4 regions of the Oryzifoliimicrobium ureilyticum genome follow, and region 1 is predicted to be linked to each of the others. Evidence: predicted binding sites of a transcription regulator. Region 1 holds the regulator's gene; each other region holds the start of a gene.

Region 1 (4,036 bases):
AAGGCGTTCCTGCCCCGGAATTTCGTAGACATTGGATAGGTGCCAGACTTTGTCGGCCTGCTCTTTCAGAGCGGCAACAAGATGCGGATGTGAATGACCGACCGATGTCACAGCAACGCCCGAACCGAAGTCCAGATATCGCTCGCCGCCTTCTGTGATCAGCCATACGCCCTCGCCTCGATCGAAACGCAGTGGAGCGCGGGAGTAGGTCTCATAAAGCGGCGTGGTCTCTGCCATGGCGCAGTCTCCGTCGAACAAAGATAAAATGGGAGCCGGCTAATTGCCCCAAACCCAGAAATTAAAAATGCCGCCTTTCGGCGGCGTCTTCACTATCAATCTTCCGCACTGCAATGTCAATAAAACTCGACCTTTAGGCTAAAACACAATAGACCGCGCAGAACGGTACATTTGAACAATGTTGCATAAAAGACTCTCTCAGCAAGCAAGTTGGGGAAAAGATTCGCTGCGATTCGACCGACTCTTGTCACGGAGTCAGCCTCACACTAGGTTAAAACTCAATTACTAGACTGCATAGCGGCGGAACTAGTCACCTAAATGTTGAAGCGTTTCCTACGTCGGACATCGTCCAACGTAAGGCTGACGGATTCTATCGTCACGAGGCGCAGAAAGGCGGATATAGGCATGAATTGGACGGACGAGCGCGTCGAAAAGCTGAAAAAGCTTTGGGCAGAAGGTTTGAGCGCAAGCCAGATTGCAGCACAACTGGGCGGCGTCAGCCGCAACGCGGTGATCGGGAAAGTCCACAGGCTCAACTTGCCCGGTCGCGCTAAAGCTGGTGGCAGCAGTGCCGCAGCCCGTCCGCAGAAGCGCCCAGCGCCCGTTGCACCGCGCGCTACAGGATATCCTCAGCGTGCCCAGACGCGCCCTGCTGTTCGCAGCCAGGAAGCGGTTGTCGTCAAGCAGGAAGTGGATGTCGAAACGGTTGCCGTGCGCCGGCCTTCCACGGACGTCGTCGTGCCAATTTCTCGTCGCCTTGGCCTCACGGATTTGACCGAACGCACGTGCAAGTGGCCTGTTGGCGACCCGCTTAAAGACGACTTTCACTTCTGCGGCTGTGAGGCTTCCGATAGCTCGCCTTACTGCAATTACCACCAGAAGCTGGCCTACCAGCCGGTTTCCGACCGCCGCAAGGTTGCGGCACGGGTCGCTTGATCCACACCGCCTCCGTGATCTTTCAAGCGGGCCTTCGGGCCCGTTTTTCGTTTGGTGAACGCATTCCGCCCGGTGCCCCCCGAAATCGATCAACGAAAATGCCGGAGCTTGGCCCCGGCATCCCGTCACTAACGTTTTTCAGAAGTTACGAGGATGCCAGCTCAGGCTTCCATCGAATAACCCGCCCCGCGGACAGTCCTGATAACATCCTGCATGTTGGAAAAGTTCAAGGCCTTGCGGAGCCGTCCGACATGGACATCGACGGTGCGTTCGTCGACATAGATGTCATGGCCCCAAACGCCATCGAGCAGCTGGGAGCGGGAGAACACGCGTCCCGGCGAGGTCATCAAGAACTCAAGCAGGCGGAACTCGGTCGGACCGAGACGGACCTCCCTCGTCTTGCGATGCACGCGGTGCGTCTCGCGGTCAAGCTCGATGTCGCCGCACTTGAGAACCGTCGACAGGACCTCGGGCTTTGCTCTGCGCAGCATTGCCTTGACGCGTGCAATGAGTTCCGGCGTCGAAAATGGCTTGACGACGTAATCGTCGGCGCCCGTCGATAAGCCGCGGACGCGTTCGCTTTCTTCGCCGCGGGCCGTCAGCATGATGATTGGAAGGCGCTCGGTTTCCGGCCGCATGCGAAGGCGGCGGCAGAGCTCAATTCCAGATACGCCCGGCAGCATCCAATCGAGGATGAGAAGGTCAGGCGCCCGTTCCTGCAAGCGAATTTCCGCTTCGTCACCGCGTCCGATCGTTTCAACGTCAAAGCCTTCGGCCTCGAGGTTATAACGAAGGAGGACGCTGAGCGCCTCCTCGTCTTCAACAACTGCAACTCTCGGTGTCATTAAAATAGCCTCTGCGTTATCAAAAATTTATTCAGTCACGGCACCGACCGTGTTGGCAGTATCGTCCTTCGGACGCTCGCCTTCCGGCTGTGCCCCGGTTGCCATGTAGTAAATCGTTTCTGCAATATTGGTGGCATGATCGCCGATGCGCTCGATGTTCTTGGCACAGAACAGCAAGTGCGTGCAGCTCGTGATGTTGCGCGGATCTTCCATCATGTATGTCAGGAGTTCGCGAAACAGCGAGGTGTACATCGCATCGATTTCTTCGTCGCGCTCACGGATCGATGTCGCTTTGTCCGGCGCCCGATTGGAATAGACGTCCAGAACCTCCTTAAGTTGCACAAGGGCGAGTTCAGAAAGATGTTCCAGCCCGCGCGCCAGCTTGCGAGGAACGCCAGTACTTTGAACGGCGATCACGCGTTTGGCGGTGTTCTTGCCAAGATCGCCGACCCGCTCCAGATCGGCAGCGATACGGATGGACCCCATGATTTCGCGCAGGTCAGCCGCCATGGGCTGGCGGCGTGCGATGGTGATGATCGCCTTTTCGCCGATTTCACGCTCTGCACTATCGAGTATGACGTCGTCCGAGATCACTTTCTGGGCAAGGGCGACGTCACCGTTCACGAGCGCGCGCACGGCGTCCGAAACCATTTGTTCGGCAAGACCGCCCATCTCGGAAATGCGGCGGGTCAGATACTGAAGGTCGTCGTCGAAAGCCGACATGAGATGTGTGGATGGCATTTTCGTTCCTCTTAACAACGGCTGCTGAGTGACGAGACGCCGAAATCAGCCGAAACGTCCGGTGACATAGTCCTGCGTGCGCCGCTCGCGCGGCGATGTGAAAATCTTCGCGGTTTCGTCGAATTCAACGAGTTCACCGAGATACATGAAGGCCGTCTGGCTGGAAACGCGGGCAGCCTGCTGCATGTTGTGCGTGACGATCACGATCGTATAGTCGGCACGCAACTCGTCGATCAGCTCTTCGATCTTTGCTGTCGACAAGGGATCGAGAGCGGAAGCCGGCTCGTCGAGGAGAATGATCTCAGGTTTCACGGCAACTGTACGGGCAATGCAGAGACGCTGCTGCTGACCGCCGGAAAGGCTCTGTCCGCTGGCGTGCAGCTTGTCCTTGACTTCATTCCAAAGGGCGGCGCGGCGCAATGCCGCTTCCACACGCTCGTCCATTTCAGCCTTGCCGATGCTTTCGTAAAGCCGCACGCCGAAAGCAATGTTTTCGTAGATCGACATCGGGAACGGCGTCGGTTTTTGGAACACCATCCCAACCTTTGTGCGCAGCAGGTTGAGGTCCTGCGAGCGGTCGAGAATGTTTTCTCCGTCGATCAAGACCTTCCCGTCAGCCCGCTGTTTCGGATAAAGCTCATAGATGCGGTTGAGTACGCGCAGGAGCGTCGACTTTCCGCAGCCGGATGGGCCGATGAAGGCGGTGACGCTGCGCTCTGGAAGCGAAAGCGAAATGTTCTTCAGCGCTTTCGTCTCGCCATAGTAGAAGTTGAGACCTTGGATCTCGATCTTGGTTTTCTGAGTCACCGGTTGCGGGACTGTCTGTTCCATCGAAGCCATCTTCGCTACTTTCCTATTTGCGTCCGGTAAGGCTGCGAGCAACGATGCTCAAACCCAGAACTGTCAATGTGATGATAAGGGCGCCGGTCCAGGCCAGATCCTGCCATTCCTTGTAGGGGCTGAGTGCGAACTGGAAGATCGTGACCGGCAGGCTTGCCATCGGCGCATTGATGTTGCTGCTCCAGAACTGGTTGTTCAATGCCGTGAACAACAGCGGCGCAGTTTCCCCGGAAATACGGGCGATGGCCAAGAGAACGCCCGTTACCATCCCGGAAAGCGCCGCTCTGTAGGCGACCGAACGAATGACGATCCAGCGCGGCGCGCCGATTGCCGTGCCCGCCTCACGCAGAGCATTCGGCACCAGATTGAGCATATCCTCGGTGGTGCGCACCACCACAGGAATGACGAGAACGGCAAGGGCAATCGATCCGGCCAGC
Region 2 (4,036 bases), on a different contig from region 1:
CGCATTATTCTCGATTGCGTTGGTCAGCCTGATCTTGAAACTATCAGGAACGAGGCGCTGAACGAGCGCGATTACGGCGATCTGTCCGGCCTCAACAAGGACGATGCCCGCGCCAAATGGGGTGAGGAGCAGGTTCATATCTGGCGTCGTTCTTACGATGTCCCGCCCCCAGGCGGCGAAAGCTTGCGCGATACGGGCGCTCGCGTCTGGCCATACTATCTGACTGATATCTTGCCGCGTGTCCTTTCAGGTCAGAAGGTTCTCGTGGCCGCCCATGGCAACTCGCTACGCTCGCTCGTCATGGTTCTGGACAAGCTTTCCAAGGAACAGATCCTGGCGCTCAACCTCGCCACCGGCGTTCCCATGGTTTACAAGCTGAACGCCGACTCCACCGTTTCGGCCAAGGACGTGCTGGGCGATATGTCCGGCGCTCACTGATATATCGGTCCAGGCGCTCGAGCCGACGAACAGCCTTGAGCGCCCGGACTAATTTTCGACGCTGAACTGCACGCGATCGGCGGCAAAGCGCGTTATGGAGAACTGCACAGGCATGCGCTCCAGATCTGTATTGAGAGCGCGGGTCACGAGAACGATCGCGCCAGCAGCCAGTTCGAGGCTTTTCATATCGGCGGCATCGGCATGTTCCGCCGAGATTTCGGTTTTGGCCCTGATATAATCCGATAGTCCGAGTGCCGCGAAGGACGCGGTGACGGATTGCGTCTCGCGATAAATTTCTGCCAAACCTGGAAAACGGTCTGCTGGAAACCAGGATACCGCCGAAGAAATCGGCTGCTCGTCCGCAATGCGCAAGGTCTCCAGCCGTAAGATCTTCGCTCCCGGTTGAAGCCCGAGCTTTGACGCGATGTCGGCAGAGGCCGCTTCCTGCTTATCGCTCAGCAGCAGACCCCTTGTGTGGCGTACCTGATCGGCTACGCCGCTGGTAAAGCGTGTGCGCAAGCCGATCGGAAAATTCAGACGGTCGCGCCTCTCGATCGCCGTCCCCCTGCCCTGGACAGCACGAACGATCCCTTCTTGCGCCAAGGCGGCAAGCGCGCTGCGTACCGTATGCCGGTTGACGCCAAATTGTGCGGCTAGAACGGTTTCGGGGGGCACCATACCTGTCTGGTCGTACGCCCCTGCCGCGATAGAGGCGCGGATACGATCGGCTATCTGCCGCCAGAGCGCGACTCCGTTCTGTCTTTGCACCTGTCCAGCCATCTCATTCCTTCTATCGGCGTCACACGCTTGTCACGCCGGGATTTTAAAGATAAATCTATGTTGTCTAGTTGTCTATATAAATAGACATTTTGGAGAATGCAATGATTTCTCATGAACCCGATCGCCAACCCGGAAGAAAGCGTGTCGCCGATCTTTTGGCAAAGGCGGAAATGAGCGAACTGAATGCGACTTGGGCCGATGTCGACCCTAAGCCCGCAGTCCAGCCAATTCGAGGGCCTGAAACCGGGCTTGTGATGATCAAGGGGCGCATCGGCGGCGGCGGCTCGCCTTTCAACCTTGGAGAAGCGACGGTAACGCGGGCGACTGTCCGCCTTGAGACTGGCACCGTTGGCCATGCACATGCGCTTGGCACCGACCGCGAGAAGGTCCAACTCGCTGCCATCTTCGAAGCTCTTTGGCAGGAAGCGGAAACACAGAGCTTGGTCGAAGAGAGGCTTCTGAAGGCAATCGAGGCGAGATTGGCAGCGGCAGACAGTCAGAAAGCCGAAGAGACCGCTGCAACGCGCGTCGACTTTTTCACCATGGTTCGCGGGGAAGATTGATGACGATGACATCTGAAGCTCTTACAGGCGGCTTCGACGATCCAGTCTATAATAGCCAGAGCGTGTTTCGCATGATGATGGATGCGATGGCTCTGCCCGGCTCAATCATGACCGTTCGCGCCGATGCCGCGCCGCCTCCGCCCTTTGGACTTGCGGCGGCGATGATTGCTCTGACCGTCTGCGATCACGATACACCGGTTTTTCTGTCTGATGCTTTTGCAGCGTCGCAAGCGCCGGCATGGTTGCGGTTCCACACGGGCGCGCCTCTTGTGTCAGATCCGTCTGAGGCAGCATTTGCCTTTGTCGATGCAACTGCACCCTTTCCGGACTTCGAGCACTTTTCCTTCGGAACGCAGGAATACCCGGACCGGTCCACGACGATCGTTCTGGAGGTCGGATCACTCGTCGGCGGTCATCCTTTGACATTGAAGGGCCCCGGCATTCGTGAAAGCGAAACAATCGCGCCGCTTGGCCTTCCAGGAGGATTTACCGGGATATGGGCTGGCAATCGCGCCCTTTTCCCACGCGGCGTCGATCTAGTTCTGGCCGCGGGCGTCCAGTTCCTTTGCCTACCTCGCTCCCTGTCAATCCAAGCCATGGAGGGCTGATCCCATGTATGTTGCCGTCAAAGGCGGGGAAGCCGCCATTGCCAATGCCCACCGTCTTTTGGCCGACCGCCGGCGCGGGGACAGGACGCTCCCTTCGATTGGTATCGATCAAATTGTCGCGCAGTTGTCGCTCGCGGTCGATCGGGTCATGGCCGAAGCCTCCCTCTACGATACCAAGCTTGCCGCGCTCGCCGTGCGCCAGGCGCGTGGGGATATGATTGAGGCAATCTTCCTGCTGCGTGCCTATCGAACGACGCTGCCGCGCTTCGGGTCTTCTGTTCCACTGGACACGGCAAAGATGAAGATCGAACGCCGCATCTCAGCCACCTATAAGGACCTACCGGGTGGACAACTGCTGGGCCCCACCTTCGATTATACGCACCGCCTTCTCGATCCTTCCCTCCTTGAAGAGGCTGTGATCGATGAACCGGTGAAACGACCTGCCGGCACCGAGCGCGTCATGCGTGTTTCGGAAATTCTTGCCGAGGAAGGGCTTATCGAAGGCGATGGCAGCACTCCCGATGAAGGCAAGGATCGCGATCTGACGCGCGAGCCAATGGAATTTCCGATGCCGCGCGATCTTCGGCTGCAGGCGCTAGCCCGTGGCGATGAGGGCTTTCTGTTGGCGCTTGGTTACTCCACCCAACGCGGCTATGGCCGGAACCATCCCTTCACCGGTGAAATCCGCATCGGCGAGGTGGAGGTGGAGCTGGACGTTCCCGAGCTCGGCTTTGCCGTGTCGCTCGGGACAATTCGCGTGACGGAATGCCAGATGGTCAACCAGTTTAAGGGTTCGGCCAAGGCACCCCCTCAGTTCACGCGTGGCTATGGTCTGGTGTTCGGGCAAAGCGAGCGAAAAGCCATGGCCATGTCGCTTGTCGACCGGGCCCTACGCGCCGAAGAACTCGGCGAAGATATCACCGCGCCGGCACAGGACGAAGAATTTGTCATCTCGCATTGTGACAATGTTCAATCCACAGGCTTCGTCGAGCATTTGAAGCTGCCGCATTACGTCGACTTCCAGGCCGAACTCGATTTGGTGCGGCGCATGCGGCGTGAGTATGAGGCAAAAACCGCAGGCAATCATGACGCCGCGCAGGAGGCTGCAGAATGAGCAATCTCGCAAGCTATAACTTCGCCTATCTCGACGAACAAACGAAACGCATGATCAGGCGAGCTATCCTCAAGGCAATCGCGATCCCCGGCTATCAGGTGCCCTTTGCTTCTCGCGAAATGCCGATGCCCTATGGATGGGGGACCGGGGGCGTTCAAGTGACGGCTGCCATCATTGGTCCTGACGATGTTCTTAAGGTCATAGATCAGGGTGCAGACGACACAACCAATGCCGTTTCGATTCGGGCATTTTTTCAAAAGGTTGCGAAGGTTGCGGTCACCACCCATACGCCGGATGCCACCATCATACAGACGCGGCATCGAATACCGGAAGCAAAGCTCGGTGCGCACCAGGTGCTTGTCTATCAGGTGCCGATCCCTGAGCCGCTTCGGTTCTTGGAACCACGCGAGACGGAGACTCGGAAAATGCATGCCCTCGAAGAATATGGGCTGATGCATGTCAAGCTTTACGAAGATATTGCTCGCAACGGGCGTATCGCCACCACCTACGCCTATCCGGTCAAAGTGGCAGGG
Region 3 (4,036 bases), on a different contig from region 1:
TGAACATAGGCTGAACGCGCCGAGAAAGCGACCCTTCCTGAACAGTTTTCTGAACGGGAGATGAACAATAACTTGTGAGAGGCCATTTTAACGATATTTTTACAACACTTCTGCGGGCAAAGGCGCTTCCGAGGACTGCAAAACGCAACCGCCGCGTGGCGAAGCAGCGATTTCCCTGACAAAACCGCACTAGTGTCTTTCCAAGTCGGCGTCGGTCAACGTCTTCAAGAAAGCGACAACATCGTCAATTTCAGAATCAGTGAGAGCCGGTTGTCCCTGAGGTTTGCGGCCGAAAGGAGGATCCTGATTGATATTTTTCCAATATTGTTCGGGAAGATCGTTGTAAGAGCGCGCGCTTCCGTCGGCGTTTTTGCCATACCAGCGGCCCGGATCGGTATCGCGCGTCGCATAAAATGCCACGGCATCACGCAGCGAATGAAAAACGCCATTGTGGAAGAAGCTCTTTTTCAAGGCGACATTTCTTAAGCTCGGCGTGCGGAAGAGCCCGCAATATTCCGGCCGGTCCTTGAAGTCCGTTCGGTACGGACCGCACAGACCAAGATCATAATAAGCCGTATCGGCATTGGCTGGAATGGCTGGATTGCGCGGGACCGCGAGCGAAAGGTACCCAAAATCCGAGAATTGCGGGGGGCTACCGTCATTGGCAATTTCGCTGACATGGCAGCTCGAACAATTTCCCTTGTTTTCATCCTGAAAGAGTTGAAGCCCATGCAGCTCCTGCTGCGTCAGGATCGGCTTTCCCGCCAGCCACTGATCATAACGGCTGGAATAGGGATAAAAGTCTTTGGGACTTTCCTGAAAAGCATCGAAAGCCTGAAGAGCTGCAGAAAAGGCGTCATCGGGTCTTTTAAAGATGCCGTCCCCAAAGAGCGCGGCCATCTCATCGGCATACGAGGATTTCGAGAGCGTCTCTGCCACCGCCGCTTTGTTCTTGTTCGCCATTTCGAATGGCGACAGGAGTGGAATAGCGGCTTGCGCCGTGCGGCTATCCGCCCTGCCATCCCAGGTCAGGCCGCCAGTGGGGCCGTTATCGACACTCTCATCGGCTTCATCTTCCGACTCGAAGTAGTGCTCCGTGAATTGCGGGACGGCCTGGAGATAGCGAAGAGAGGGTATGGCGCGGTTGCCCGGCAGATGCAGGTCAGGGCCACCAAATTCGATAGGGCCTGCATCGGGCGATCCAAATGCATGAGCTGGATCGTGGCAGGATGCGCAGGATTGCTGTCCTGATGCGGAGAGGGCCGGATCGAAGAACATCTTGCGACCGAGTTCTGCCAGTGCAGCGGCACGTTTGAAAGCGTCCTGACGCGACATCGGCCCAGGGTTGATACCTTCACCCTGGCCTGCATGCCCGATAGGCACATAGGAAAAGACAAGAATGGCAACGAAAGCGGGCAAAATGCCCGCAATGAGAAAGGCTCTTGCTGACATCGACATGGCGACTTTCGGAAATGGCATTTTATCAAATCGTTCCTGCTCGAATGATCTAGCCAGAAAACCGGCATTCGGTCATGATCTTCGGCAAGCGGAGCGACAAATTGATGACAGCCCTTTTTGGTTATTTCTTTGTCACAAAGCTGACAGGCATCGCGACTATGCCTGTGCCCTATGCGGCGCCGGCGCGCATGCCTCACGACGACGACCGCTCATTGCCCCACTTTACGAGGTCGTTCATGACAATACTTCAACGCATTTCTCACTGTCTGATCGCCGGTACGGCTTGCCTGTCACTGCCCGTCACTTATGCGCAGGCGGCCCCGGCCGGCTACGACAAGATCGATACTGTCGTCGTGATCTATGCCGAAAACCGCAGCTTCGACAATCTCTACGGACATTTCCCCGGGGCGGACGGCCTCGACAATCTTTCCGCGGATGCAAGCAAGCAGCTTGATCGCGATGGAAAGCCGCTAAGCGAACTGCCTCCCGTCTGGGAGGGTCTCACTGCTAAGGGCGTGACGCCCGCCGTCACAGAGGCGCAGAGTGCGCACCTGAGCAACGTGGCGTTCGGCATCGATGACCCCAAGGGTTTTGCCCAGCCTCTTTCCGTGACAACGCGTGACCTTTGGCATCGCTTCTATCAAGAGCAGATGCAGATCGACGACGGAAAGAACGACAAGTTCGCGGCCTGGGCCGATTCCGGAGGCCTCGTCATGGGTCATTACGACGGCGCCAATCTTCCGATGTGGAAGGTAGCACAGAAATATGTTCTGGCCGATCACTTCTTCCAAGCCGGCTTTGGTGGATCGTTCTTCAATCACTTCGAATTGATCTGCGCTTGCGCGCCTTTCTATCCAAATGCGGACAAAAGCCCGGCAAAGGATTCGATCGCCGCTGTCGAAGCGGATGGAAAAACACTCAAGGTTGCGACAAACTCGCCACCATCGGCCTTGGGCGGCGTGCCCAAGTTCGTCCAGGACGGCAACCTGACGCCGGACTTCTATGCCGTCAACACCATGCAGCCTCCCTACCAGCCAAGCGCCAATGCGCCGGCTGAGGGCGGTGACAAAGCGTTCGCGGATCCGGCCAAAGCAACCACACTACCCCCGCAGACGGAGGCCACCATCGGAGACCTTCTCAGTGCCAAGGGCATCGAGTGGGCTTGGTATAGCGGCGCATGGCAAGCGACCCTCGATGGGAAAAACGCCAAATCTGCGCCGAACTTCCAGTTTCACCACCAGCCCTTCAATTACTTCGCAGCTTACGCCCCTGGAACGCCCGCCCGCGCGGAACATCTGAAGGATGGCGGCCTTGATGGCGTCTCCTTCATCAAGGATATCGATGCCGGGAAACTTCCCCCCGTGACCTTCTACAAGCCGCAGGGGAACCTCAACGAGCATTCCGGCTATGCCGACGTGAAGAGCGGCGACGAACATCTGGCAGATCTGATCTCACATCTCGAAAAGAGCCCGCAATGGCCGCATATGCTCGTCGTCGTCACCTATGACGAAAATGGCGGCTACTGGGACCATGTCGCGCCGCCAAAAGCAGATCGCTGGGGTCCAGGCAACCGCATTCCCGCGATCATCGTTTCACCTTACGCAAAGGCGGGAACGGTCGACCACACCCAATATGACACGACGTCGATCATTCGCTTCATCACGGCACGTTATGATCTTCCGGTACTTCCGGGCGTCGCACTGCGCGATAAGGCTCTTGCCGAAAATCACGAGCCACCCATGGGCGACCTGACTGCCGCACTCGATCTATCGAAGTAGTGACCAAAAAAGGAGGCGCGCCTTTGCCCGCCTCCTTCTACGCCGGAGCGTTGCTTTTCTATCCGGCACAATTATTGTCGCTATCTGGGCGAAAGCTTAAGACGCCTTGATAGAAGATATTTCACGAGGAGGATTGGACATGTTCTTCTTGCGCACACAACTGATGCTGCTTTTGGTCGTGTGGCTCGGCGTCAATCCGATTGCTGCTCAAGGCCTTCGGGCATCCACGGCCTTCGAGATAGGGCCGTGGACCGGATCGCCGGTCGAAAATGACGAGGATCATGGGTGCTCAATGTCGATGAAGGTCAGTGCCAAGGCGCTTCTGATGGTTTATGCAAACCGCAACGAAGCTTTCACGATTAGCCTTCGCAACGAAACTTGGAATTTCAAAAAGAACGATAAGATAGATGGTGCGCTTCTGTTCAACGGCTCGCGCTATCCCCTTAGCTCAATAGAAGTTACAAACCCGAAGGTCCTGACGCTTCACGACGGCGCGGAAGAAGAAGGACCAGAATCACTCTTCCGCAAAAGCTCAACCGTGGAATTTCGATTGGGAGATGAGCGGATTATAGCAAAGCTGAGAAAATCTTCAGCCGCGGCCGATGCGCTTTGGGCTTGTGCTGAGCGGAAGTAAGCAGGCGGACAGAGAGGGTTGCCCCCTCGAAGCCAGTCACTTTGATAAGAGTCACATGAGAGAATGGCGCACCCGAAGAGATTCGAACTCCTGACCCCCAGATTCGTAGTCTGGTGCTCTATCCAGCTGAGCTACGGGTGCGTCTGCAACCAAGTCGTCTTGCTTG
Region 4 (4,036 bases), on a different contig from region 1:
CTTCGCACCGAAGTCTTGCGGCTTGGTATCCTTGAACCGAGGCTGGGGCGGTATAGACGCTGTTTGCAGGTAATCATAGCCAGCCGAACAGCCGCTTAACGCGAGCGCGATAGGCAGAACGCAATACAACAGCCGCCGCATGGTATTCCCGTCTTTATCCGAATGACCCTTTCGCCCCACAGCTGACCTTCGCGCATGACGGTTAAAGCAGAGGGATTTCCCCTCGTTTTCATCATATCAACGTAAATAATCCGTTAGTTGCAAGCGAAATGTCATGCGACGGCTAGAAAAGGGCGGCCATTGCGGCAGAGCTTAGCGGGCAGTGTAGACAAGACGCCAGGCATAGCCTGCGCCAATAGACTGAAAATCAAACTGGGCTTTGTTCATTTCGGCACGCCTTTCCAGGTTCGCGCGCAGCATTTTTCTCGGATGGACGTGGAATTTCGCCAACCAGGCCTGAAGCAGTTTTTTCACCGCCGGCGGTAGACCTTCCTGCTGACCGAAGTCGACGATGTGCAGCTGTCCGCCCGCACAAAGTGCATCAATTGCCGAATCAAGTGCTGCCTCCCAATCGGGAATCATGGAGAGGGCATATGAGATCATGATTCGCTCAAAGCCGGTCCTGTTGAAATTTGCAGGCGAAAAGCGCGTGGCATCAAGGGCATGAAGCTGTGCGTTGATGCCTTTGCGTGCAAGTGTTGCGCGCGCTGAGATCAACATCTCCTCGGAAATGTCAAAGCCATGAAGCTCTGCCTGCGGAAAGTGCCGGTGAGCCAAAGCAAGATTACGACCTGTGCCGCAGGCGACCTCAAGCAGGCTGCCGCCATTCTCGATACCGAGGCCGCGTATGGTCGTATCGCGGCCAAACAAATAATATTTCCTCGTGAGATCGTAGATGTGCCTTTGATAACGGTACATCCCGTCCATGAGGGCGGCATGTGCTCCATGTTCTGGCGGTGATGCGCTGATTTGGGTCATGACGCTTTGCCGTAGACGTGGAAGCCGCCGTAGATGGCCGAGCGATCCGATATCGTGAGTTGCTTGGAGCGTTCTTCAAAATACGACCATTGACTGCGGAGCGCCGGAGCAAGTCTTCCCTCCAAGATGCTCTGCTCTGCCGCGGTGCGGAAGATCACCCGCGCGCCCGTACGTGCGGTGCGTGTGATTTCGGTCCACAATGCGTTCAACTGATCATTCGTCATCCAGTCCTGCGCATCTAGCAGGACGTAGCGATCTCGCGATGCCGCTGGCTGACGAGCCAAGAATTCCGTGAAACTCGCATGATTGACGGTGACGTGATCGACATTGCCGCGGATCGTCGAGTAATGCTCCGGCTTCAGGTAGGTTGGTAGAGGTCCTTTGCCTTTTGGCGCATAACGGCGCGTAAAAGCCTGCCAGGCAAAGTAATTTTCACTGAGCGGAAAGTGGCACGCCAGTTTTTCCAGTCGCTGGCGAAGCACCGGAGCAATCGAGCCGCTTTCGCTCATTCCCGCAAGCTCGTCATATTGCTGGGGCGGTATGCCGAGACCGAAAAGCGAGCTTTTGCGGCTGGTGATCCAACGCACGATCGGGCGGTCGAACAAAGGCGCGATCTCTGCGTCGAAAAACTGACGCTGCTCCTGAACGGTCCGCATGCTCGCCATGCGCGTCAGATCGACGCCGTGCAGCCGGGCGAGAAGATGTGCCGCGCCGATGAAGCGCCCCAGTAGACCGGTTTCGTAGATGTTTCGGTTGAAGACAGTGATCCGGCGGCGCCCGAATCTGCGGCCGTGCCAGTATTGCTTTGTGTTCCCGTCGAGTGCGGGTGACAGGTAGCGATCGAAGAGCGCGCTGTTCCCGGGCTCATGAGGGCTGGCGAAAAAGCGAACCAGATCCTCATGATTGGGAAAATTCTTGAAAGCGGCGAGCTTGAGGTGGTTGAGCGCGATATGATGGGCGTTGAGATCCACGACGTCGATAGACGCGGGCGATTGAGAGAGGTAGGCAAGCATGTTGCAGCCGCCCGATCCGATCGTGACGATGCGGTGCGACGAAGTGAGCTCCATGGCCTGCATATCAAGGTCGGGGTCTTCCCAAATCTGCGGATAGACGAGACCGGAAAACAGAAGACCGAACAGCCGTTCGGAAATTCCCTCTTTCGACAAAGCCCGATGACGCAGAAGCGCCGCTTTGATTTTGCCATTCTTGCGGAAGCCGGCATCCGGAGCGAATTCTGTCATTTGAGTCGTCACCCTCTTTTGGATTGAGGGCGTGTAACCCGACGCTGCTACAGTTTGATGACGCAGGGCGCTTAAGAGCGCCGGTAAAGGATGCTGCAGCAGTGGATTGTCTTTCAAAGCTCTTTTCCGCGTTGTCTTTTCCTGCTCTTGTTCGCGCGCTTAAGGAGGACGTCTTTTGAGCTTCTTAAAATCTATTGTTATTGCCGCTTCTGTTTCTTGTGTCGTTATTGTTGGTGGCGCGGTTGCCTGGCTTTCCGTGAGCCCACCCGAGTTGTTGAGGGTAGGTGACGGCTATGCAGCCAAAATTGTTTGTTCCAATGTCTTCATCGCGGGTCGTGATGCAAGCGAGGTTTTTGGAGATGATGTCCAGGCGCCCGGTAATCCGATCCTGAGATTTATTCGTGTCAGCGTGGATAAGGAACGCAGGACCGTCAAAGCTGGAATTTTCGGCTTGTTCGCTCCCTCTTATGCGCTTTACCGGGGACGCTATGGTTGCGCGACCGTTCCGGACGGAGATCTTGAAGGGGCGGAAAAGGCGCTTGCCTATGCTCCTGTGCAGGCGGGGGGAGCTAATCCATCACCATGGCCGGACGGCGAGGGTGCTGGTCAAACCAATCCAAGCGTTCAAGCGTTGCTTGGCGATAGTGAGCTTGCAGGGCCGGGGATACGTGCCCTTCTCGTCGTGCGTGACGGCCAAATCATAGGCGAAAGCTATGGCCCGGGATTTGACGCAAAGACGCCGCTGCTCGGTTGGTCTATGACAAAGACGGTGAACGCTGCTGTCGTTGGTATGATGATGAAGGACGGAAAAATGTCCTTTGCCGACAATACGTTATTTTCGGAGTGGCGTGCCGACGACCGAGCCAAGATCAAGCTTTCGGACTTGCTTGCGATGCAAAGCGGCCTGGCTTTCGATGAAAGTTACGGCGTTGTGACGGATGCAACGCGCATGCTTTATCTCGATCGCGACATGGTGCGCTTGCCGCTTTCCAAACCGCTGGCCGCTCCGCCGGGTTCCTCTTTCGTTTATTCGACCGGTTCGGCGGTTCTTTTGTCTCGGCTATGGATGAACAGGATAGGCGATACGGAACAGGCGCTTTCCTTCCCTTATGATAGACTGTTCGGCCCGCTTGGCATGACCAGCGCTGTCTTGGAAGCCGATGCGCAGGGAACCTATGTGGGTGGCTCCTATCTTTATGCCACACCTCGTGATTGGGCACGCTTTGGACAATTGCTGGTTCAGGACGGCGTCTGGAAGGGCGAACGCTTGCTTCCGGAAGAGTTTATGCAGGCGATGCGAACGCCAACTAAACCATCCGCCGGCCTTTATGGCGGCACCCAGAACTGGCTTTCGCCGCCCGGTATGCAGAACAACCAGCAGGCTGGTCTTCCGGAGGATGTCGTATGGCTGCAAGGTCATGATGGACAAAGCATTGCCATCGTTCCTTCAGCCAGACTGATCTTGGTTAGAATGGGCCTGACGCCTTCCAGCACCGCTTATGGGCCGCAAGTTCTCTTGCGCAAAATCCTGGACGCCATTCGTTGACAAGGTACAGGTGCGACACGGTAACGTGCAGTGCCGCGTCCGTGCTTATGGCAGCGTGTACAAACTCAATCTGCTTGTTGTCGCAGAGTCTTCGATTTCAGAGCTACTTGAGCGTAAAACTTTGCGGCCGACTTTAAGTGTCGCGCATGGATACCTGAGTTACGCGCCCCAATCTTCCAATCAGTTTTGGATGGTGTCCGTCATGCCCTTGCGCTTGGCTTCGTAGTAGTAGCCCCGCGCATAAAGGCGAACGGCATCGTCTTCCTTGCTG

What was found. Region 1 encodes PhoB, which activates phosphate uptake and scavenging genes when phosphate is short. Its sites were predicted from a motif close to TGTCATNNANCTGTCAT; they were not measured.
Region 2: phnF (phosphonate metabolism transcriptional regulator PhnF) is a predicted target of PhoB. The motif match lies at 1,236-1,252, and genes of this name have one in related genera.
Region 3: VQ830_RS10030 (acid phosphatase) is a predicted target of PhoB. The motif match lies at 1,552-1,568, and genes of this name have one in related genera.
Region 4: VQ830_RS05205 (BtaA family protein) is a predicted target of PhoB. The motif match lies at 2,266-2,282, and genes of this name have one in related genera.

Annotation. Positions count from the first base shown of each region.
Region 1 is NZ_JBBBVQ010000039.1:6,506-10,541, forward strand. It holds gene VQ830_RS27555 (aspartate aminotransferase family protein) at 1-237, opposite strand, end outside; gene VQ830_RS27560 (GcrA family cell cycle regulator) at 643-1,173, shown strand; gene phoB (phosphate regulon transcriptional regulator PhoB) at 1,335-2,018, opposite strand; gene phoU (phosphate signaling complex protein PhoU) at 2,046-2,759, opposite strand; gene pstB (phosphate ABC transporter ATP-binding protein PstB) at 2,805-3,590, opposite strand; gene pstA (phosphate ABC transporter permease PstA) at 3,613-4,036, opposite strand, start outside.
Region 2 is NZ_JBBBVQ010000022.1:26,509-30,544, forward strand. It holds gene VQ830_RS23495 (2,3-bisphosphoglycerate-dependent phosphoglycerate mutase) at 1-438, shown strand, start outside; gene phnF (phosphonate metabolism transcriptional regulator PhnF) at 487-1,218, opposite strand; gene phnG (phosphonate C-P lyase system protein PhnG) at 1,320-1,781, shown strand; gene phnH (phosphonate C-P lyase system protein PhnH) at 1,781-2,389, shown strand; gene VQ830_RS23515 (carbon-phosphorus lyase complex subunit) at 2,394-3,503, shown strand; gene VQ830_RS23520 (alpha-D-ribose 1-methylphosphonate 5-phosphate C-P-lyase PhnJ) at 3,500-4,036, shown strand, end outside.
Region 3 is NZ_JBBBVQ010000006.1:35,177-39,212, forward strand. It holds gene VQ830_RS10025 (cytochrome-c peroxidase) at 190-1,479, opposite strand; gene VQ830_RS10030 (acid phosphatase) at 1,695-3,236, shown strand; gene VQ830_RS10035 (hypothetical protein) at 3,376-3,870, shown strand; tRNA gene VQ830_RS10040 (tRNA-Arg) at 3,935-4,011, opposite strand.
Region 4 is NZ_JBBBVQ010000002.1:455,768-459,803, reverse strand. It holds gene VQ830_RS05215 (glycoside hydrolase family 25 protein) at 1-141, opposite strand, end outside; gene VQ830_RS05210 (class I SAM-dependent methyltransferase) at 313-978, opposite strand; gene VQ830_RS05205 (BtaA family protein) at 975-2,219, opposite strand; gene VQ830_RS05200 (serine hydrolase domain-containing protein) at 2,395-3,765, shown strand; gene VQ830_RS05195 (transglycosylase SLT domain-containing protein) at 3,946-4,036, opposite strand, start outside.